Regions from separate parts of the Kitasatospora sp. NPDC087315 genome, predicted to be linked through region 1. Evidence: riboswitches for the same ligand, from Rfam matches in the RefSeq annotation. Region 1 holds a riboswitch; each other region holds the start of a gene.
The links. A riboswitch is a leader RNA that binds a small molecule or an ion and turns the genes downstream of it on or off. The one in region 1 is predicted to bind cobalamin.
Positions count from the first base shown of each region.

Region 2: linked by a shared signal. The riboswitch ahead of ACIO5D_RS28445 (cobalamin biosynthesis protein) and the one ahead of ACIO5D_RS02305 (CoA-acylating methylmalonate-semialdehyde dehydrogenase) in region 1 are both predicted to bind cobalamin.
Region 3: linked by a shared signal. The riboswitch ahead of ACIO5D_RS10630 (HoxN/HupN/NixA family nickel/cobalt transporter) and the one ahead of ACIO5D_RS02305 (CoA-acylating methylmalonate-semialdehyde dehydrogenase) in region 1 are both predicted to bind cobalamin.

Region 1 covers NZ_JBIUYD010000001.1:532,603-537,879, reverse strand. The annotation lists gene mmsB (3-hydroxyisobutyrate dehydrogenase) at 1-161, opposite strand, end outside; gene ACIO5D_RS02315 (enoyl-CoA hydratase/isomerase family protein) at 164-1,240, opposite strand; gene ACIO5D_RS02310 (acyl-CoA dehydrogenase family protein) at 1,240-2,382, opposite strand; gene ACIO5D_RS02305 (CoA-acylating methylmalonate-semialdehyde dehydrogenase) at 2,391-3,890, opposite strand; cobalamin riboswitch at 4,099-4,289, opposite strand; gene ACIO5D_RS02300 (PucR family transcriptional regulator) at 4,376-5,277, opposite strand, start outside.
Region 2 covers NZ_JBIUYD010000022.1:74,705-79,981, forward strand. The annotation lists gene ACIO5D_RS28435 (hypothetical protein) at 1-1,117, opposite strand, end outside; gene ACIO5D_RS28440 (alpha/beta hydrolase family protein) at 1,548-2,663, opposite strand; cobalamin riboswitch at 2,944-3,108, shown strand; gene ACIO5D_RS28445 (cobalamin biosynthesis protein) at 3,207-4,196, shown strand; gene ACIO5D_RS28450 (cobyric acid synthase) at 4,193-5,277, shown strand, end outside.
Region 3 covers NZ_JBIUYD010000006.1:88,492-93,768, forward strand. The annotation lists gene ACIO5D_RS10630 (HoxN/HupN/NixA family nickel/cobalt transporter) at 1-1,109, opposite strand, end outside; cobalamin riboswitch at 1,141-1,334, opposite strand; gene ACIO5D_RS10635 (metalloregulator ArsR/SmtB family transcription factor) at 1,416-1,799, shown strand; gene ACIO5D_RS10640 (hypothetical protein) at 1,862-3,559, shown strand; gene ACIO5D_RS10645 (YcxB family protein) at 3,556-4,089, opposite strand; gene ACIO5D_RS10650 (AMP-binding protein) at 4,155-5,277, opposite strand, start outside.

The DNA.
Region 1 (5,277 bases):
GCGGCCGGCGCGGAGGCGGCGGCCGGCACGCCGGCCGCCTCGGCGCGGCGCAGGGCGTCGGGGTCGAGGTCGAAGCCGGTCACCCGGTGGCCGGCCCTGACGAGGTTCGCGGCCATCGGGCCGCCCATGTTGCCCAGTCCCACGAAGGCGATCGTGCGGATGGTCACCAGCGTTCCTCCCATGCGGTGGTGGTGCCGAGGCCCAGCTCCTGCGGGCCCAGCGGGGTGAAGAAGCGGTCCACGTCGTCCTCGGTCACGGCCTCCAGGGCCGGTGGCGACCAGCGTGGGGAGCGGTCCTTGTCGATCACCTGGGCCCGGACGCCCTCGACCAGGTCGGGCGAGCGCAGGGCCGCGCTGGAGACCCGGTACTCCTGGTCCAGGACCTGCTCCAGCGGGCCGAGCCGGCGGGCCCGGCGCAGCGAGCGCAGGGTCACCTTGAGGGCGGTGGGCGACTTGGCGGCGATCTGCTCGGCGGCCTCCTTCGCCGCGCCCTCCCCGCTGGCGCGCAGGCGGTCGAGGATCTCCTCGACCGTGTCGGCGGCGTAGCAGTGGTCGATCCAGTCGAGCTGTGCGGCGAGCGGGCCGGCGGGGACGGGAGCGGCGTGGCGGTGCACCGCGGCGGTGACCTCCTCCTCGGTGAGCGCGGCGAGGAACGACGGCAGCTTCGCGGCGGGGACGAGGAGGTCGGCCAGTCCGCACAGCAGCGCGTCGCCCGGTCCGGCGGTCGCGGCGGTGAGTGCGAGGTGGGTGCCGAGTTCGCCCGGGGCGAGGGCGAGCAGGTAGGTGCCGCCGACGTCGGGGACGAAGCCGATGCCGGTCTCGGGCATGGCGATCCTGGTGCGTTCGGTGACGACGCGGACACGGCCGTGGGCGGAGATTCCGACTCCGCCGCCCATCACGATGCCGTCCATCACGGCGATGTACGGCTTGGGGTAGCGGGCGATCCTGGCGTTGAGGCGGTACTCGTCGCGCCAGAAGCCGAGGGAGGCGGTGCCGCCGGCCCGGGCGTCCTCGTAGATGGCGCGGATGTCCCCGCCCGCGCAGAGGCCGCGCTCCCCCGCGCCGGTGATGACCACGGCCGCCACGGTCTCGTCCTGCTCCCAGCGGGCGAGGGCCTCGTCGATCCGGCGGACCATCGGGTGGGTCAGCGCGTTGAGTGCCTTCGGCCGGTTGAGGACGATCCGGCCGATCCGGCCCTCGCGTTCGAGGAGGACGTCCTCCTGTTCCGTCCCGGTGTTCATCAGGCGGCCCCGGTCAGGCCGCGGGCGACGATGACGCGCATGATCTCGTTGGTCCCTTCGAGGATCTGGTGCACCCGCAGGTCGCGGACGATCTTCTCGACGCCGTACTCGGCGAGGTAGCCGTAGCCGCCGTGCAGTTGGAGGGCGCGGTTGGCGACCTCGTAACCGGTGTCGGTGGCGAAGCGCTTGGCCATCGCGCACAGGTGGGGGGCCTGCGGGTCGCCGTCGTCCAGCGCGGTGGCGGCGCGCCAGAGCAGCGACCTGGCGGCCTCCAGCTCGGTCGCCATGTCGGCGAGCTGGAACTGCAGGGCCTGGGCGTGCAGGAGCCTGGCGCCGAACGCCTCCCGTTCGGCGAGGTACTTGGTGGCCCGTTCCAGTGCGTCCTGGGCCCCGCCGAGGGAGCAGGCGGCGATGCCGAGCCGGCCGCCGTCGAGGCCGTTCATGGCGATCCGGAAACCTCCGCCCTCCACCCCGAGCAGGCGGTCCGCGGGCAGCCGGACACCGTCCAGGACCACCTGGCGGGTGGGCTGGGCGTTCCAGCCCATCTTGCGCTCGTTGGGCCCGAACGAGAGTCCCGGATCCCCGCGTTCGACGACGAACGCGGAGATGCCGTGCGGCCCCTCGCCACCGGTGCGGGCCATCACCACGTACACCTGCGAGGACCCGGCGCCGGAGATGAACTGCTTGACGCCGTCCAGGACGTAGTGGTCGCCGTCGCGGCGGGCGCGGGTGGTGAGTGCGGCGGCGTCCGAGCCGGCGCCCGGCTCGGTGAGGCAGTAGCTCGCCAGGTCGCGCATCGAGCAGAGGCCCGGCAGCCAGCGGGCCCGCTGCCCGGGTGTGCCGTGGCGGTCGATCATCCCGGCGACCATGTTGTGGATGGAGGTGTAGCCGGCGATGGAGGGGCAGCCGGTGGCGAGGGCTTCGAAGGCCAGGACGGCGTCCAGCCGGGTCAGGCCGGAGCCGCCGCACTCCTCGCGGACGTGGACGCCGCCGAGCCCGAGAGCGGCCGCCCTGGCGAGGACGTCCACGGGAAAGTGCTTGTTCTGGTCCCACTCCACCGCGTACGGGGCAAGGCACTCCTGCGCGAAGTCCCTGGTGGTCGAGACGATAGCGAGCTGATCCTCGGTCAGTTCCCTGTGCACAGCGGCCCTCAGCCCATCGTGGGGATGGTGAAACTCGCGCCCTCCTTGACCCCGGAGGGCCAGCACGAGGTGACGGTCTTGGTCCGGGTGTAGAAGCGGATCGCGTCCGGCCCGTACTGGTTGAGGTCGCCGAACCCGGAGCGCTTCCAGCCGCCGAAGGTGTGGTACGCCACCGGCACCGGAATCGGCACATTGACACCGACCATACCGGTGTTCACCCGCCGGGAGAAGTCCCGGGCGGTGTCGCCGTCCCGGGTGAAGATCGCCACCCCGTTGCCGTACTCGTGCTCGCTCGGCAGCCGCAGCGCCTCCTCGTAGTCCGCGGCGCGGACCACGCACAGGACCGGGCCGAAGATCTCCTCCTGGTAGATCCGCATCCCGGGGGTGACGCGGTCGAAGAGCGTGGCGCCGAGGAAATAGCCACCCTCGTACCCGGGCACGGTCAACTCGCGTCCGTCGACCACCAGTTCGGCGCCCTCCTGGACGCCGAGGTCCAGGAGGCCGCGCACCCGCTCCAGGGCGTCCCGGCTGACGAGCGGGCCGAAATCGGCCTCGGGATCGTGGGCGGCGCCGACCTTCAGCGCGGCGATCCGCTCGGTGAGCCTGGCGACCAGGGCGGAGGCGGTCTCCTCCCCCACCGGCACCGCGACGGAGATGGCCATGCACCGCTCGCCGGCGGAGCCGTAGCCCGCACCGATCAGCGCGTCGGCGGCCTGGTCGAGATCGGCGTCGGGCATGACGATCAGGTGGTTCTTGGCACCGCCGAAGCACTGCGCCCGCTTTCCGCGGGCCGCCGCCGTGGCGTACACGTACTGGGCGACCGGTGTGGACCCGACGAATCCCAGGGCCTGCACCCGGGGGTCGTCGAGCAGGGTGTCGACCGCCTCCTTGCCGCCGTTGACCACGTTCAGCACGCCCGGCGGCAGGCCGGCCTCCAGGAACAGCTCGGCCAGCCGCAGCGGCACCGAGGGGTCGCGTTCGGACGGCTTGAGGAGGAAGGCGTTTCCGCAGGCGATGGCGGGTGCGGCCTTCCAGAGCGGGATCATCGCGGGGAAGTTGAACGGGGTGATGCCGGCGACCACACCGAGCGGCCGGCGGAGCGAGTGGACGTCGATGCCGGGGCCGGCGCCGTCGGTGAACTCGCCCTTGAGGAGGTGCGGCACGCCGGCGGCGAACTCGACCACCTCCAGGCCGCGTTGCAGGTCGCCGTGGGCGTCGGCGACGGTCTTGCCGTGCTCGGCGGAGAGCAGTCGGGCCAGCGGCTCGCGTTCGGCCTCGACGAGTTGCAGGAAGCGCAGCAGCACCCGGGCGCGACGCTGCGGGTTCCAGCCGGCCCACTCGGTCTGGGCCTGTTCGGCGTCGGCGACCGCCGCCTCGGTCTCGGCCCGGCCGGCGAGCGGTACCCGCGCCTGGACCGTGCCGGTGCTGGGGTCGTACACGTCGCCGAACACCCCGGACGTACCGGGGACATGCTTTCCGCCGATGAAATGGGTGAGTTCACGGACCATCACAAGCCTGCTCTCGTCAGGATGTCAGGTGGGATCCGAGGGAACCGGGGCACGGCGGCACGCCCGCCCGACACGCAGGTGTGCGGGACGCGGGTGCTGCCGGGCGCGGCGAGCCGTCAGGGTGACGTGCGTGCCGCGACCGTCGCAGGATCACCAGGGCCAGGAAGGACACAGACCGGTGCCATGCGTGTTTGCTCCATCCTCGTGGACAACACGGAACACCCGCAGTCGGTATCCTGACTCCCGGATCAGCGCGCGCCACCCGGCCTTCCCGGCTGGCTGCCAGTGGCTGGTACTGCGGTGACGCGCTCCCCGGTCACAGTGGCGGGACCGTGCCGGACTCACACCGGCTTCCCTGCACTGCGGGCCTTGTCCACGACCATATAGTCGGACGTCCTAGCAAGTCCAGGGTGCCGCTCCCTCCGGCTCCGCCCCGAAGCTCCCCGGGCGGCGACCTGCGGCCCGTACGCAGAGCCGCGCCCCGGTCAGGGGGTGGGCGGGGTGAGGCGGAGGTGGAGCATGGCCTCGAAGCGGGCCCCGGGGTCGGCGAGGTCGAGGTCCGCCACCTCGGCGAGGCGCTTGAGCCGGTAGCGGAAGGTGTTGGGGTGGATGTGGACGGCGGCGGCGGCCGCGACGACGTCGCCGAAGGTGTCCAGCCAGGCCGCGAGGGTCTCGGTGAGCGCGCTGTGGTGTTCGGCGTCGTAGGCCCGCAGGCGGGCGACGGGGTTGTCGGGGAGGTCGTCCTCGGCGTGGACCCGGTCGGCGAGTTCGAGGAGGAGCGACGCGACGTAGACGTCGGAGAGATGGGCGACGCGGTGCGGCGTGCCGCCGGCGGTGAGCACCCGCAGGGCGCGGTCGGCGTCGGCCCGTGAGCGGGGCAGCTCGCCGGGGTGGGCGGCGAGCCGGCCGAGGCCGATGACCGCCGGGACGCGGGGGGCGATCCGGGAGAGGAAGGTGTCGGCGACCCGGACGGCCGCCTCGTCGGAGCCGCTCGGCAGGACGGCGTAGGTCACACCGCCGAGCGAGGCGGTGGCGGCGCGCGGGTGGACGGCGGCCAGGTGCAGGGCGAGCGCCTCGCCGGAGCGGTGGCCGGCGGCGAGCAGGTCGGGGGCGGAGGAGTCGCCGAGCACCGTCAGGGCCAGGACGCAGGCGGGCTGGGCCGTCAGCCCGAGCCGGGCGGCGGCCTGCGGTGCGGCGGCGCCGCCTTCGAGGACGGTGGCCAGCAGGTCGGCGCGGAGCCGGTGGCCGACGTCCTCGCCGGCCCGGCGGCGCAGCAGGTGGAGGGCGGCGACCTTCGCGGCCTCGGTCAGGGCGTGCTCGCCGTCGGGGCCCAGGCGGTCCTGGACGACCACCCAGATGGAGCCGAGGATCTCCCCGCCCGCCCGGA
Region 2 (5,277 bases), on a different contig from region 1:
AGGCGCCCTCGACATGGCCGACCAGCAGATCCGTCTCCCCGTGGTCGAGTACGGCGGCGGCGGTGTCCACCCAGAGCCAGGCGGCGTCCTCCGCGCCCAGCACATCGGCCGGGGAGACCCCCTCGTCCGACTGCTCGGCCAGCCAGAGCAGCGCGTACGGGCGCAGCACCGGCTCGTCCACCGCGGCGCGGACGGCCTGTTCGGCGGTGCTGCCGGCCACCCGGAGCGCCTCGAAGGCCAGGCCGCGGACCAGCGCGTCGTCGCCCTGGGCGGCGTCCAGCAGCTCGGCCACGGCCCGGTCGGCCGGACGGGCGGCGACCCAGGCGCGGAACTCGGCCCGGGCCGGGCCCGGCGAGTAGTCGGCGCAGGCGTTGAGCAGTTCGAAGGCGCTCTGCTCGATGTGGCCGGCGGCGGTCTGCGCGACGGTACAGATCTCCTCCAGCTTGGCCCGCACCGCCCAGTGCCCGAGCGGCGAGAGCTCGGCGGCCTCGTCCCGGCGGACCACGGCGCCGACGGCGGCCAGGCCGTCCAGCATCCAGTCCAGGACGGCGGCGACGTCGGACGGCGCGGCCGGGGTGTCGATCTGCGGCTCGCGGCAGGTGCCGCGGACGGCGGACACGGCGGAGGCGGCGTGCGGGATGGGCGAGAGGCCCAGCGCACCGGCGCCACCGCCGACCCGGCGCTCGTCCAGGCCCCGGCGCAGCAGCTCCAGCAGTTCGCTGTCGGCGACCGGGCCGGCCACCAGGTGCAGGAAGGAGAGCAGCTGCGGCGCCTGGTCGACGGCCTGCCCGGCGAGCACCGCGAAGACGCCGCGCAGCGCGGCTGGCGGGACGGGGGCGAGCAGCGTCCAGGCGTCGAACAGCGCCGACCAGCCGCGGACCACGGCCTCGTCGTCGTGCTCCCAGGCGTGCAGGCGCCAGCCGGGGGCGGCGCCGCCGTCCCTGGCCTCGACCAGGCCGACCAGCAGGGCCTGGCCCCAGGCCCGGGCCGCGGCGCCCACCGTCATGGCGAGTGCCCGGCCGGCGGCGCGGGCGTCCTCGGGGAGCAGTTCGCCGCGCTTGTCGACCTCGGAGAGTTCGCCGGCCCAGCGGGCGATCCGGACGGCGTCGACGAGCATCCGACGGGCCAGCGGAGCGAGCTCGGCGGGGGCCGGGAAGCCCTCCGGTACGGGGACCCGGCCTCGGCCGGGAGCGGGTGCGGGGCCTCGTCGGCGGGGTACGCCGGGAGCGCCCGGCCTGATGCCGGCGGGGCGGTGGGCCGTTCCGGGGAGACGGGTCACCGTCGCACCGGTACCGATCGTCGGCGGGAGCGGGGCATCACGGTCGCGCGGGTTCCGAGACGTCACGTCGAGCAGTCTTCCCCTTGTACCGGCCTTCTGTCACATCCGGTTGGCCACGGACTCCGGAAGGGCGGTCGCGGCGGGTCGACAAGATCGGGCAACAGAGGCCAAACCGCCTGGCCGGATCTGCATGACGCGAACACGCCAGGTCAGAGCGGTCGGCCGGCCGGGCCGGAGGGAGCTGCCGGACGGCCGGCCGGAGCCGTCGTCAGAGCAACGGCGTGAGCCAGCGGCGCAACAGCTCTTCATAGCGGTCGGGGTCGGCGTTCCAGAGGGCGGCGTGGTCGGCGCCGGGGAAGGCCTGGAGGCTGACCAGGTCGAAGCGGCGGTCGGCGAGCCGGGCGGCGGCCCGCCAGGGCGCCACCGGGTCGTCAGGGCTGTGCAGCACCATGGTGGGCACCCGCAGGTCGGTGCCCTCGGCGAGCCGCGCGAAGTCGGCCAGGTCCACCCCGGTCCGGCCCTCGGCGGCGAGCGCGCCCGGCCCGGCGGCCGTACGGCCGAACCCGGCCCGGGTGGCGCCCCGGCGGGCGAAGACCGGCCGGTCGAGCACCGGGGAGTCCAGTACCAGGCCGCTGATCGCCGAGGCCCAGGCGGACCGGGCGGCGGTCTGCAGCACCATCGTGGCGCCGAGCGACCAGCCGTGCAGCACGACCCGGCCGGCGCCGCTGTCCAGGGCCAGCCGCACTGCCGCCTCGACGTCCCGCCACTCGGTCTCGCCGAAGTCGTCGAGGCCGTCCGGCGCGGCCGGCGCGCCCCGGTCTCCCCGGTAGGTGACGGCGAGGGCGGGCAGACCGAGACGGTGCAGCACGGGCAGCACCGGGAGCGTCTGCTGCCGGTCGGCGCCCGGGCCGTGCACCAGGATCACCCAGGTGCCGCGTTTGCCGTCGAGCCGCCAGGCGGGCAGGGCGCCCAGCTCGCCCTCGGCGGCGGTCTCGGCGTAGGGCAGGCCGAGCGCGCCGGTCGGGTCGCCGAGGTGGACCCGGGGGGTGAAGCGGACCTCGGTGCCGGGCGTAAGGGCGCCCCGGTCGGCGCGGACCAGTCGGCGGGTGACGCCCTGTTCGTCGGCGTGCAGGATCTCGTCGACCACCGCGTGGCCGCCCTCGTCCCACTCGACGGCCCAGCGGCCGGGGCGGGTGCTCTCCGGGCTGCGGGTGAAGGTGGCCCGCCCGACGGCCAGGCTCCGCACCGTGACGGGGCCCGCCTGCGGCCGGGAAACGGCCGCCGGGTGGAGCATCCGCTGGACGGCCCTGCGCCCGGCCAGCAGTACGGCGGCCCCGGTGCCGACGGCGGCGGCCGCCACGGCGGCCGCGGTTCCCCAACGCATATCGCTCCCCGCTCTGTTGATCGCGGACTGGGCACCCACCAGTCCACTCGCGGGACCGGACCGGGGCCACCGGGCATGGGCCGACCGGGTGTCACGCCGGACGGGACAGCGGGGGCCGCGGCCTCCACCTGCGGCCGGGCGATCGCGCCCCCTCCGCACCCCCGCGACACCGACCCGCGGAGGCGGCGCGCGGGCGGGCCGTGTGACCAACCCCTCCGTGACCTTGGTTGACTCCCGGTTCGGCCGCGTGATGGGATCCTTCAGCCAAACGGAGGCATGCAGAGGAAGCCGGTGCGAGTCCGGCGCGGTCCCGCCACTGTCACCGGGGAGCACGCTCGGATCAATTCCCTCCTTGCCCGCCAACAGGCAGGAGGGGCCCATCGGCGGGCCGTCAGAAGCCGCTGGAGGCTCCGGGGGTGTGTCGGACCCGGAAGCCAGGAGACTCTCGCCGCCGGTACGTCGATCCAGGGCGCGGACCCTGAGTGAGGACACGCACGCGATGCAGGCTGCCCCGACCGCCCGCCCCCTCTGCCGCCCTTCGCCGTGCGCCCGCTGACCCGCGCGGCCGCCTTCGCGCTGGGCGCCGTCGCGGGACATCTCGCCGACGCCCGCTTCGCCGATCCCCGGCGCGGCCACCCGGTGGCCGCCTTCGGCAGCGCGGCGGGCCGGCTGGAGAAGACGCTCTGGCGCGACGACCGCGCCGCCGGCACCGCCTACACCGCGCTCTGCGTGGGCACCGTCGCGGCCGGGGCGGTGGCCGCCGAACGCGCCCTGGGCCGGCGGCCGCTCGGCCGCGCCGCGCTGACCGCCGCCGCGACCTGGACGGTGCTCGGCGGCACCTCGCTCACCCGGGAGGCCAGGACCATCGGCCGCTCGCTCGCCGCGGGCGATCTGACGGCGGCCCGGGAACGGCTGCCGCATCTGTGCGGGCGCGACCCGAGCGCGCTGGACGAGCAGCAGATCGCCCGCGCGGTGGTCGAGTCGGTCGCCGAGAACACCGCCGACGCCGTGGTGAACGCCCTGGTCTGGGGCGCGCTCGCGGGCACGCCCGGGCTACTGGCGTTCCGCGCCGTCAACACGCTGGACGCGATGGTCGGCCACCGCTCGCCGCGCTACGCCCGGTTCGGCTGGGCCTCGGCCCGGCTGGACGACGTGGCGGGCTGGCCGGGCGCCCGGCTGACCGCGCTGCTCACCGTGGCCGCCGCGCCCGAACCCCGGACGGCCTGGCGGATCTGGCGCCGGGACGGCTCCGCGCACCCGAGCCCCAACGCGGGCCAGGCCGAGTCCGCGTTCGCGGGCGCGGTCGGCGTGCGGCTGGGCGGCACCCTCGCGTACGGGGAACGGGTGGAGCACCGGCCGGTGCTGGGCGGCGAGCTGCGGCCGGTGACGGTGGAGGACATCGAGCGGGCCTGCCGGCTCTCCCGCCGGGTGGGCCTGCTGGCCCTGGGCACCGCCGTCGCCGGGCACGCGGCGGTCCGGGCCGCCACAGGAAGCCGGACCGTCCTGGGACGGAAGAAGAGGAGGAGCGCATGAGCAACGCACTGCTGGTCGCCGGGACGACCTCGGACGCCGGCAAGACCGTGGTCACCGCGGGCATCTGCCGCTGGCTGGCCCGGCAGGGTGTCCGGGTGGCGCCGTTCAAGGCGCAGAACATGTCGCTGAACTCCTTCGTCACCGCCGGCGGCGCCGAGATCGGCCGCGCCCAGGCGATGCAGGCGCAGGCGGCCCGGGTGGAGCCCGAGGCGGCGATGAACCCGGTGCTGCTCAAGCCAGGCGCGGACGGCCGCAGCCAGGTCGTGCTGCTCGGCCGCCCGGTCGCCGAGGTGGGCGCGCTGGACTACCGCGAGCGCAAGCCGGTGCTGCTGGAGCGGGCCCTGGAGTGCCTGGCGGACCTGCGCAGCCGCTACGACGTGGTGGTCTGCGAGGGGGCCGGGTCGCCCGCCGAGATCAATCTGCGCGACCGGGACATCGCCAACATGGGTCTGGCCACCGCCGCCGGGCTGCCGGTGGTGGTGGTCGGGGACATCGACCGCGGCGGGGTGTTCGCCGCCATGTACGGGACGCTGGCGCTGCTGTCCGCCGAGGACCAGCGCCATGTGACGGGCTGGTTCGTCAACAAGTTCCGGGGCGACGCCCGGCTGCTGGCGCCCGGGCTGGAGATGCTGGACCGGCTGACCGGCCGCCCGGTGCTCGGCACCCTGCCGATGCTGCCCGGGCTCTGGCTGGACGCCGAGGACTCGCTGGACCTGTCCACCGTGGTGGACCGCGCCGAGGGCCGCGGGCCGGTCGGCGCGGACGTGCTGCGGGTGGCCGTGGTGCGCTTCCCGAGGCTGTCCAACTTCACCGACGTGGACGCGCTGGCGCAGGAGCCCGGGGTGCTGGTCCGCTGGGCCACCCGGCCCGAGGAGCTGGCCGACGCCGACCTGGTGATCCTGCCCGGCACCCGGGCCACCGTCGCCGACCTGGCCTGGCTGCGCGAACGTGGTCTGGAGCCGGCCCTGAAGGCACGGGCCGCCGCCGGGCGGCCGGTTCTCGGTGTCTGCGGCGGCTACCAGATGCTGGCGCGCGGCATCGTGGACGAGGTCGAGTCCGGGGCCGGCGAGGTGGCCGGGCT
Region 3 (5,277 bases), on a different contig from region 1:
GCGTGCTGGGTCTGCGGGGACCAGCGCCGCTCCACCCCGGCCAGCCGCCAGTAGGCGATCGCCGCGACCCAGACCACCACGAACAGGCCGACGATCACATAGCCGACGTTGTCCAGCGAGAGGTCGGCGATCCACCCGCTGACCGGGTCGGTGAGGTCCAGCTTCTCGTGCAGCACCCCGACCAGCTCGATGGTGCCGATGATGAACGCCACCGCGATCGACAGCCCAGTGATGGTCAGGTTGTAGTACACCTTGCGCACCGGATTGGCGAACGCCCACTGGTACGCGAAATTCATGAACGTCCCGTCCAGCGTGTCGAACAGGCTCATCCCCGCCGCGAACAGCAGCGGCAGGCAGATGATCGCGTACCAGGGCAGACCGGCCGCCGCGCCGGAGCCGGCCATCACCATCAGGGTCACCTCGGTCGCGGTGTCGAAGCCGAGGCCGAGCACCATGCCCACCGGGAACATCTGGCCGGGCCGGGTGATCGAGCGGGTCGCCCGGTTCAGCACCCGGGCGAGGAAGCCGCGCGCGTTGAGGTGCTCCTCCAGCTCAGCCTCGTCGTACCGGCCGGCCCGCATCGACCGGAACACCTTCAGGATGCCGAGCAGGGCGGCCAGGTTGAGCGCGCCGATCAGGTAGAGGAAGGCACCGGAGGCGGTGGTGCCGACCACGCCCAGCCACTTGTGGGTGGTGGAGTCGTCGTCCATCAGCGTGTTGGCCAGCTGCGCCCCGCCCGCCACCAGGGCGGCCATCAGCACCACCATCGAGGAGTGCCCGAGCGCGAACCAGAAGCCCACGGAGACCGGCCGCTTGCCGTCCGCCATCAGCTTGCGGGTGGTGTTGTCGATCACCGCGATGTGGTCGGCGTCGAAGGCGTGCCGCATGCCGAGGGTGTAGGCGGTGATCCCCAGGCCCACACCGAAGACCTGGGTGCCGACCGTGTACTCGTGCGGTGCCACCAGGAATATGAGCGTCCCGAACGCCGCCACGTGCATGGCCAGGATCACCCCCATCAGCCCGGCCGTGCGGATGGTGTCCTGGCGTTTCCAACGGAAAGTGGGCAACACCGGCGGTGTCGCCGGGGTGGCGGTTTCGGGCAGGGTCATCTTCGGATCACGCTCCAGCACCTCGTGGAATGGCTTCGTGAGATGCCGTGGCCGGTCTCCTGGCTTACGGGGCTTCCGTACCCGCCTTCCCAGGCGCGCGAGGCGCCCAGTGGCGTCGTGGGTACGGACGACTCCCCCCGATCACAGTGGCGAGGGCCGCTCCGGACTGGGATCCCTGAGGATCCGTCACCGGTCTTCCCGAGCACCACGGCGGGGAACACCGTAGGGCCCGTGGGACACCCTTGCAAGGCTGCGCACCTGCGCAGGTGTTCAGAATCACAGGACGCGGACTGCAAGAATGGGGCCATGCATCTCGTACCGGCCGACCGCGCGGGCCACCGCACCATCGACGGACACCGGGTCTGCGAGGCCATCGCCGCGATCGGCGACACCGCGCACGTCCGGTCCTGGGCCGAGCGGTTCTCGCTGCTCGCCGACCCCGGGCGGCTCGCCCTGCTGCTCGCCCTGCACCGGGCAGGCCCGCTCGCCGTCACCGACCTCGCGGTCGCCACCGGCATGCGTGACCCGGCCGTCTCCCAGGCCCTGCGCCTGCTGCGCACGGCCGGCGTGGTCAGCGGCGACAAGGACGGCCGCGTGGTGCGCTACCGGCTCGTGGACGACGGCATGCGCCCCCTGCTGGACTCGTGTGCCGCCGCCGAGCACCACGAGCCCTCCGCGGCCGCCGGCTGACCGTCCCTCGGGGACAGCCGGACAACCGCCCCCGGCCAGGGGCGGTTCAGTACGATCTTCGTGTGCCGTTCCGCCCGCAGGCCCGCGCCTGGCCCGATGACGACCGCTGGGACACCCGGCCCGTCAGGGCCCGCGTGCTGGCGGTCGCCCGCACCCTCACCTCCGCCACCCGGGTACTGGACGTGCTCACCCTGCTGCGCGGCCAGGACGGCATCCACCTCTACCTCACCGTCAACCCCGGCTCCGCGTTCTCCACCGGGCTCGACGGCTTCCTCGCCGGCCTCACCGGCATCACCGTGCTGGACTGGCGCGAGGCCACCCGGCGGCGGTTCGACCTCGCGGTCGCCTGCGCGGTGCACCGCTCGATGGCCCGGCTGAAAGCCCCGCTGATCGTGCTGCCGCACGGTGCCGGCTACAACCGCCTGGTCACCCGGTCCACCGGCGACACCGTCTCCGCCGCCGGCCTCTCCCGCCGCGAACTCACCCACTGGGGGCGGGTGTTCCCCGCGGTGATCGGCCTCTCCCACGAGGAGCAGCTCGACCGGCTGCGGATCTCCTGCCCCGAGGCCCTGCCCCGCGCACGCGTGGTCGGCGACCCGTGCTTCGACCGGATGCTGCGCAGCCTGGACGGCCGGGACGGGTACCGCGCCGCGCTGGGCGCCGTGGACGGCCGCCGCCTCGTCGTCGTCAACTCGACCTGGAGCGAGCACTCCCTGTTCGGACGCCACCCCGACCTGCCGCTGCGTCTGGTCGGCCGGCTCCCCGCCGACGAGTACGCCGTCGCCGTCGTCCTGCACCCCAACATCTGGGCCCGGCACGACCCCGCGGCGCTGCTCGCCACCGCCGAACGGTCCGGACTGCGGCTCGTCCCGCCCGACCAGGGCTGGCAGGCCGCCCTCGTCGCGGCCGACTGCCTGATCGGCGACCACGGCTCGGTCTCCTTCTACGGCGCCGCCCTGGAACGCCACACCCTGCTCGTCGCCACCGGCGCCGACGAACTCGACCCCCGCTCCCCCAGCTACGCCTTCGGCCAGGCCGCGCCGCCGCTCGACCCCGACGGCGACCTGCTCACCCAGCTGGAACAGGCCCTGGCGAACCCGGACCGGGCCGCGCTGCGCCCGATCACCGACCGCTCGCTCGGCCGGCAGGGCCAGTCCGCCCGGCTGCTGCGCCCGCTGCTCTACTCCTATCTGCGGCAGGTGGACGAACCGGACGACGAACCTCGCCAGCCGCCGTACCCGCGACCGGTCCCGCTGCCCACGGCCCTGCCCGGCCCGACGGCGTACGACGTCGAAGGGGAGCGCCGGGGCACCGAGGTCCGCCTGCGGCGCTACCCGGTCGGCCCGGACCACCGCGAGGCCCGGGGCAGCTACGCGGTCAGCGCCGAGGAGCCGACGCTCGCGCTGCGTCACAGCGCCGAGGTGATGGCCCGTACCGAAGTCCGCGCCGAACTGCCCGCCGAGCGCTGGCTCGCCGACACCGCGGCCCAACTGCCGGGCCTCGGCGTGGCCGTGGCCGCTCTCGGCAAGGCCCGCCATCTGCTGCGGCTCCGCGGCGGCCTGCTGCTGGAGGCCCACGCCGAACGCCCCTGGGGTGCGGCCACACCGCACCTCGACCCCCTCCTGCTCGGCGCCGCCGTCGCCCTCTGGCTCGCCGACGGCGGCGACCCGGCCGGCCTGCCGGAACACGGCCTCACCGTCCGCACCGGCGACCGCCGCACCCGGGTCGCGTTCACCCGCCGCCCGGGTCAGAACAGCTAGGGCTTCCCGGCCCTGGACAGGTGCCGCTCCAGGACGGCGCGGAGCCGGTCGACGTCGGCGCCCTCGGCGATGCCCCGCTTGGGCAGCAGCGTGAGGCAGGAGGCGTTCCGGTCACCGCTCAGCAGGACGAAGAGCCGGGGCGTCTCGACGAAGCGCGGCGCGGCCTGCCAGGTGAGGGTGCTCGACGACTGCTCGGTGCTGACGGTGACGCCGGAGTCGTCGACGACGGCCCGGTACTCCCCCTTGCCCTCCGTCAGGCGGTGGAACTGCCGCGCCTGGAGCCACGGCAGGGCGAGCAGAAGCAGGGTGACGAGGAGCATCACGACGAGTGAGGAGCTGACGCCCTCGCCCGACGTCACGGACAGGACGGAGCCGACCACCGCGCACACCGCCGCCACGGTCAGCAGCCAACGGGTCCGCCGGCCCGTGGCGGAGATCTTCGCCCGGGCGGTCAGCGCCTCCCGGAAATCCTCCGCGGTCGGTCGGTACGACAGCTCCAGCCGCGTCCCGGTCCGCTGGTCCTCACCCATGTGCACGTCCTTCTCCTTGATCGGCACCGGATGCTAGCGCGCCCTCCCTTCGACCCGCCGACCATTTATCCCTGGTCCGGTTGTCCGTGGTCCGGGCCGAGCGTGGCCCGCAGCAGCTTCCGGTCGGGCTTGCCCGCCTCGGTCAGCGGCAGCCGGTCGAGGACGTGCACGGCGGCGGGCGCGTACATCGAGCCCAGCCGTTCGGTGACGAACCCCCGGACCAGCTCCCGGTCCAGCCGGTGGCCGGCCGCCGGGACGACGGCCGCCTGGAGCTCCTCGCTCCCGTCCGCCCGCCGTGTCCCGAACGCCGCGCACTGGGCGACGGCGGGGTGGGCGAGCAGCACCTGCTCCACCTCCGCCGGGTAGACGTGGCCTCCCACCACGATGACCATCTCCTTCAGCCGGTCGACGAGGTGGAGGAAGCCGTCGCCGTCGAGGTGCCCCACGTCCCCGGTGCTGATCCAGCCGTCCCGCAGCACCTGCGCGGTGAGGTCGGGCCTGCGCCAGTAGCCGCTCATGAGCATGGGCGTCCGGACGTGGATCTCCCCGTTCCGGCCGGTGGGCAGCACCGCGCCCCGCGGGTCGCGGATCTCGATCTCGACGCCCTCCTGCGCCCGGCCGACCGTGATCCGGCCGTCCGGCCCGGTCACCCCGTGCTCGTGCGGCAGGACCTCGGTGATGTTGCCGGCCTCGGTCTGGCCGTACCAGCCGTACAGGACCGGGCCGAGGAGCTCCGCCGCCCGGTGCAGCCGCTCGGCGGAGGCGGGGGTGCCGCCGTAGAAGACCCGGCGCAGGGCGGACAGGTCCGCGGTGGCCAGGGCCGGGTGGTCCAGGAGTTCGTACAGCAGCGGCGGCAGGAGCCAGAGGTCGGTGATCCGCTCCCGTTCGAGGGCGGTGATGACGTCGAGCGGGTCGAAGCCGGATCGCAGCACGACGGTGCCCCCGGCGAGCAGCGTGGCGTCGGCGACGATTCCGGCCATATGGGCGAGGGCGGTGCAGGCGAGGAAGCGGGGCGGCGGGGAGGGCGCGAGGCGGGCGGCGTGCGAGACCAGCAGCCGGCCGTACGGGCCGTGTGCCATCCGGATGCCCTTGGGGATGCCGGTGGTGCCGCCGGTGAAGCGGATGCACCAGTCGTCCTCGGCCTGCGCGGCGCCCTTCGGCCCGGCGGTGGTCCCGGTGGCCGTCCCG